2 regions of the Acetobacterium wieringae genome follow, and region 2 is predicted to be linked to the other one. Evidence: riboswitches for the same ligand, from Rfam matches in the RefSeq annotation. Region 2 holds a riboswitch; the other holds the start of a gene.
What was found. A riboswitch is a leader RNA that binds a small molecule or an ion and turns the genes downstream of it on or off. The one in region 2 is predicted to bind cyclic di-GMP.

Region 1: another riboswitch for cyclic di-GMP. It lies ahead of CHL1_RS05065 (flagellar hook-length control protein FliK); the one in region 2 lies ahead of CHL1_RS08950 (prepilin peptidase).

The regions. Positions count from the first base shown of each region.
Region 1 is NZ_CP097897.1:1,032,618-1,036,040, forward strand. Features, by position in the region: gene CHL1_RS05060 (Na/Pi cotransporter family protein) at 1-1,114, shown strand, start outside; cyclic di-GMP riboswitch class I at 1,243-1,327, shown strand; gene CHL1_RS05065 (flagellar hook-length control protein FliK) at 1,716-3,158, shown strand; gene CHL1_RS05070 (flagellar hook assembly protein FlgD) at 3,172-3,423, shown strand, end outside.
Region 2 is NZ_CP097897.1:1,827,234-1,830,656, reverse strand. Features, by position in the region: gene CHL1_RS08960 (DUF3793 family protein) at 1-392, opposite strand, end outside; gene CHL1_RS08955 (DUF2325 domain-containing protein) at 389-727, opposite strand; cyclic di-GMP riboswitch class I at 1,213-1,297, shown strand; cyclic di-GMP riboswitch class I at 1,377-1,461, shown strand; gene CHL1_RS08950 (prepilin peptidase) at 1,541-2,095, shown strand; gene CHL1_RS08945 (Flp family type IVb pilin) at 2,273-2,440, shown strand; gene CHL1_RS08940 (Flp family type IVb pilin) at 2,493-2,660, shown strand; gene CHL1_RS08935 (Flp family type IVb pilin) at 2,721-2,888, shown strand; gene CHL1_RS08930 (Flp family type IVb pilin) at 2,945-3,112, shown strand; gene CHL1_RS08925 (TadE/TadG family type IV pilus assembly protein) at 3,286-3,423, shown strand, end outside.

The DNA.
Region 1 (3,423 bases), 790 kb from region 2:
TATTGGCGGAACCGGTGCGATCCAAATCTGTATTCCCATTTTAATAGGTACCAATATTGGAACCTGTGTGACCGCTCTGATTTCCTGCATTGGTACCTCCACAGCTGCAAAAAAAGCGGCCTTTATCCACCTGTTTGTTAATGTATTTGGAGCTATCTGGGTGATGATCCTGTTGGTCGGAATGGACAGCATCATGGCGACTAATCCCATTTATGAATTCATTGTCGGTATTTCCGGCGTATTTATCAGTAGCAGTGGTGAGGTGGTTCCTAATGTGGCAAGACAAATTGCCATGGCGCATACCTTTTTTAATGTAGCCAACACCATTGTGTTATTTCCCCTGATTGGTTATTTTGTCACCTTTCTGGATCGGATCTATCCGGAGAAAGAAGAAGAAAAAGGATTGCAATTGGATGATCGATTGCTCAATAATCCTTCCGTTGCTTTAGGTCAGGTTGTCAAAGAAACAAATCGCCTGGCCGAAATGAGTTTTAAGAATTTTAAAATTGCCTGTGAATCCATCATGGATGGGAATGAAAAGCTGGTTGAAGAAATAATCAAGCGGGAAGAACGCATTGATGAATTTCAACAGGGCATCGTGGAATACTCGGTTAAGCTTTCAAACGAAAATATGTCAGAAGAAGAAAATGACCGCCTGGCCTTTGTCATGAAAGGGAGCCATGATCTGGAGCGAATTGGCGATCATGCCATGAATATCGGGGAGCTGGCTGAAATGCGGGCGACTAACAAAATCATCTTTAGTGATATTGCCAATCAGGAAGTGTTAAATTTAATCAGTTTGACTTCCAACACCCTCAGGGATATGGTAGAATTAATGGAAACAGAAGAGTCAAGCTTATGCTATAAAATTCTTGATGAAGAAGAAGAAATTGATGAAATGACAGAAAGCTTAAAGGATGACCACATCCGTCGCCTTAACGAGGGAATCTGCAATCCTTATGCCGGAGTCATTTTTCTGGATCTGTTGACCAATATTGAACGGGTTGGTGATCATGCCTCGAACATTGCCCAGGGTATTTTGGGCTTAAAACTGCATCAGGGGTTGATTGCCAAAGATGATTATGACAATGAAATGGAAGATAGTCAGCAATAAATACAACCAACCAGATAGGGTCGTAACATAGATAAATACAGCTAAATAGAGGTATTTACAAGAAATTTACCTTAAGAAAAGTAATATTTTCATTGACAATGAGAGGATTATATCGTAATATTATAACAACCTAATATTGGCATACTTATTGAAAAGTAAGGACGCAAAACTACAGGGTCTAAATACAATGGTACATGACAGCCAGTTGCAATTAAGATGGTTATAACCATAATGAGCAGCGGTATTGTCGCTGCTTTTTTTGTCAGAAATTAACCATAAAATGAGTTGCAGGGTTTTCCTTGACTGTTATATAATAATGGCCGGTTTGTTTTTCAGGAAAGATTCTTTTAGCGGGAATAATTGTTATTTAAAATAGGAGTTTTCTTAAGATCCAATTTAATTTGTGATTTAGATGTTTACTGCGGTTATTTTGGCTTATATAGTATACATATGATTATCACAGCCGTTTCGGCTGTTATAATAAACGAACAATTTGAATTGTTCGATCATGTTAGCGGTATGATTGTGTATCGGTAATAATCAAATTTACGAAGGGAGGTAGGCAATGAATTTAGAGTTTCAAGCGACAGGAAGGTCGACAATGGCAGGATTGAGAGGGATGAGTGGACAATCAGAAAATCCATCCACCAGTCAGACAAGCGGACATGAAAAAAGCGCCCAATTTAAGGATTTGCTGGATCAGTCAAAACAGACGATCAACCATGCGGATCATCATGCGGAGAAGGTTCGAAAGAATCAGCGGGAAGCCAAATCGATTGCGGAAAACAATCGACGGCAAAGCGATCAAACATTGGTAAAAGATGGTGAAGTCACGACTGTTGATGATCAAGTTGAAGAACCAAAGATTGCGGAGCAAAAAAGCGATGAAGAACGGGGAACAAGTTCTTTATCAACACTGGATTCAACACAGTTAATGGCTATCCAGAGTTTTCAGGGAGGTATCGAAACAGCGCTGACAAGGCTTAACCTGAAATTAGGTATTCAAGGAGTTGAAGAGCCGGAAGCTATGGGTGAACAGGGGCAAATGCTCACCGTGACAACGGAGAGTAGTCAGCCATTACTGTCACCTGCGTTAGAAGGTATGTTACCGTTTGAAGAAATCAGGGAAGAAGTCACACCGGTAGTGGTGCAAAACAGTGAACGTTTGAATGATGGAACGGTTTTCGAAATTAAAGGCGAACCGGAGTTGCAAAAAACCGTTGGGTCTGAGTTGGATTTAGTTGATGTTACAACCAATAGACGCAACCCGGATCAGGAATTGGTTAGCCAGTCAATCAAAGTCGATGGTTCTGATTTACAGACCGTTGATGAAAGCCAACAACTACAGGGTAATCAACCGTTGGAAAACAAATCTGAAATTGCGGTTGATGGAGCAAACAAACCTGTTTTAACGGAAGAATCTGAGGCCGATCAATTTAAAATCGATGTTCAAACCAACCAGATCAATCAAACAGAAAAACAGAGTTTGGGTGAAAATGGTGTTCAGGAAATTAATATGGCCGGGGTTAATTCAAACAAAAGCGCAGAAGTTCAAGTAACGACCAAAACAGAGGTCGCTCAGCAGGTTCAGCAGAAAATTCTTCAGAATTTCGAACCCAACAAGCCCATGGTATTTCAAATGACCCTGTCACCAGATAATTTAGGCGATATTGATGTCAAATTGAGTTACGATCAGGGAAAACTGATCATTGATATTATGGCTGTCAGCCAGGAAACCCAAAAACTGTTGGGAAAACAAATTAATCAATTGGTTAGAGGTTTGGCGCTTCAGAATGTTCAAGTGGAAACGGTGCACTTAAATACCCCGGTAGAACAAAGTGGCGATAGTCAGAACGCAGCATTTATGATGAACAATGGTTCTGATCCCAATCAAAATCAAAATCAGGCTCTGTTAAGAGAACGGTTTATTAAAAACAGCGGGGTATTAAACAGCATCACAACAAATGGTGATGAAGACGAACCGGTATTAATTCCCCAGAATCTCCAGAACTATACCAACCACCGTGTGAATTACTTGATTTAAGGAGGAAAATATAATGGCGATTGATAGTATTAATAATTATTTAAGTACTGCAGCAACGACATCAGCAACAACAGCTACTTCGACAAAGAAAACCGGCACATCGATGGATATGGATGATTTTCTCAAGTTGATGGTGGCCCAGTTGCAGAATCAGGATATGAATAATACCGCAGACACTTCGCAATATACAACCCAGATGGCCCAGTTTTCGATGGTGCAGGCCTTGACTGAACTGAATGAAATGACCAAGACAGTCTATTCCATG
Region 2 (3,423 bases):
AATCCCTGAACATCTTCAAACGGATAACTTAAAAACAAGCCAATCTCGTGGGGAAATTCGCTGGAATCTTGAATCCGCTTGGATAAAAATTCCAGACAAGATTTCAAATCCTCGGTACGATAACCAATGTCCTGAAGAAAGCTGTCCACCCGCGGACATGAAAAGTCTTTGAGCAGTCGACTTTGACGATAAACATAGATTAAAACCCGACTGGCATTTATCCTCAGTACCTCCAGATAAACCCCACGAGCATTCAACGTATTATTACACTGCTCCAGCTGCTCTGCGAGTTGGCAATAGCTGGTAAATGGATAACTGAATAAATTACCAGTTTTCATTCCGGCTAATGTAGGCGAACAGTGGCGTATCAATTCTCTCTCGAACTTGTTCATGACGACATCTTCCGGGTATGCGATTTTAAAACACAGCCATCGCAATTCTTACATTGAGCACAATGCTCCTCCAGAATGTTTCGTAATGCAGCCAAACTGCTGCTATGTGACCGTGCCAGGGGCAAATTTAGTCTTTTTGCCTCATCGGTCGCACAGTTTACCATTTTATGCGAAACCGTCCCAGTAAATAATACAATCAAATCTGGGACGCCGATTTTTTTTTTCATTGCACCCTGCATTTGGGTGAAAACCTTAGCCCGACAATCATATTCTTTGCATAAATCTTTATATTGATAAATCATGCGATCATTTCCGCCAATAATAACAATGCTCATTTGGTGCCCTCCATCCCCATGTGTTAGTTATAACTAACTGATTATAACTTATCACAATTCGGAGCAGCTGTCAATTATTTTTAAACATTTATTAAGGAATTATTATTGGTTTTTATGGCTGACTACAAAGCTCATATTTAAATATTATACCGCATAAATCAACATACAGTATTTTAAGCATTGACTTTATATTGATTAACAGTTTTCGCGAAATAACATTGATCATCAAAAAAACGGCTGCAACATTAGATTATTATAATACAATTGATGATTGATAATAATATCACAAAATTGCACAACAATATTAATCAAAAGTCGAGTGATGCACAAGAAACATCGGCGCATATAATGAATATCTTATATTTAATGTCAGTAGTAATCTATAGTATTTTGAGCAAAATATTACTGCTGCAAATATAATAAAAAAAATAATTCGCAAAATATTCACTTGACAATTGATAATATATGCCTTATCATGATGCCAATAGAATATTTAGCAAACTTATCGAAAGGTAAGGACGCAAAGCTTTAGGGTCTAAGTAATTATTTATATGACAGCCAGTTGCACAACCACATTTTTTAATGATGATTATAATGCAACGTGTCAATGCGTTGTTTTTTTATTCTATACGATTCAGTTGTTGGTCAATTTAATATTTGGCAAACTTATCGAAAGGTAAGGACGCAAAGCTATAGGGTCTAAATAAGTATTTATATGACAGCCAGTTGCAGATTATAGGTGTATTTAATTCGCCTTAATTGCAACGAGTAAATCGTTGCTTTTTTATTGCAAAAAACGAATGGAGGATACTGATGGATCAATTACTGATAACTGCAGAAGTTTTTATAATTGGAGCAGTGACGGGAGTATTAATGAAAAAAACGACTGATTATTTAGTCAGACAGCGAGTCAAGACCTTGACCAACCATCAGTTATCCGGTAGTGTTACAGATACAATATTTTGGGCGATGCTTAACGCAACCATCTGGTTAGTCTTTGTAAAACTCAACGGACTTGAACCAAAAACATTGGAATGTATGTTGCTCTTTTCAATCTGTGTCATTCTTTCTGCTGTAGACATCAGCATTAAAAAAATCCCCAATGAGCTGGTATTAATGACGATATTCGTGGGCGGTGCCTTCATCATTACCGGGCAACCGATTGCCAGTATTGGAATGAATATCTTTGGTTTAGTAATTGGTTTTATTATATTCTTTTTACCAGCAATAATTGGAAAGGGCGCTGGTTGGGGAGACGTAAAATATGCCTGCTGCGGTTGGTTTTTGTTTGGGTGTTTATGGAATAATTTCTGCGATTATGATAATGACTTTTTTTCTGATGATCTATACAGCATACCTGATCATTAGACGAAAAGGTAATTTGAAATCAAAGGTCGCCCTGGGACCATTTATGGCTTCCAGTTTTGTATCCGTATTAATTTTAAATCTTATCAACACAAATCATCTGATAGATTTTGGAATGTTGTTTTAAAGCAAGTTTACTTGGTAACGATTACGAAAAATTTTTAAAAGGGAGAAGAAAAAATGAAAAAAGGATTATCACGCATGATCAGAGAAGAAGATGGACAGGGCATGGTTGAATATGGCTTAATTATCGCAGGGATTGCATTGGCTGCCATTGCCGCCATTTGGCTGCTGGGGCCGCAAATCGGGCAAATGTTTACAGATATCGGCACTCAGTTAGCAGCATAATGATTCTAATTAGTTTGACTAACAAATATAAAATATTGAAGGAGAAACTGAAATGAGAAATCAATTGATGCACATGATCAGAGAAGAAGACGGACAGGGTATGGTTGAGTATGGCTTGATTATTGCCGGGATTGCATTGGCTGCCATTGCCGCCATTTGGCTGCTGGGGCCGCAAATCAGTCAATTCTTTACGGATATCGGCACGCAGATGGCTGCATAATGAAGTAGACTGTTCAAGAAATTAAGCACGATTTAAAAAAATTTAAAGGAGAAGAAAGAAATGAAAAACGGATTGTCACGCATGATCAGAGAAGAAGATGGACAGGGTATGGTTGAGTACGGTTTGATTATTGCCGGGATTGCATTGGCTGCCATTGCTGCCATCTGGTTACTGGGTCCACAAATTGGTCAGTTCTTTACCGATATCGGTACTCAATTAGCGGCTTAAACGATAATAGATCAATAGAAATTTATCGAAGATACTAAATAAAAGGAGAAAATAAAATGAAAAACGGATTATCACACATGATTAGAGAAGAAGATGGACAGGGTATGGTTGAGTATGGTTTGATTATTGCCGGGATTGCATTGGCTGCCATTGCTGCCATCTGGTTACTGGGCCCTCAAATTGGTCAATTCTTTACGGATATCGGAACCCAATTAGCAGCATAAAGCCTACAGGTAGTTATTGTGTTTACTGTGAAGAAACCAGTGGCATATTGGCAACGTCAAAGTGGAGATTTCTGCCGGACGTAATCAATATGCCTTTTTTAGTCGGTTAAACGATCTGCTCCAGTTACAGTTAAATAAATCAGATCTTCAGGATGAATGATCAGGGAGGAAAAATGTTTGCAAACATAATCAAACGGTTTAAAAAAGAAGACGGGCAAGCAATTGTTGAGCTTGCGATCACCCTGCCAATTTTGATTATGATTTTGTGCGCAATCATCGATTTTGGTTGGCTGTTTATGAATCAGAACAGT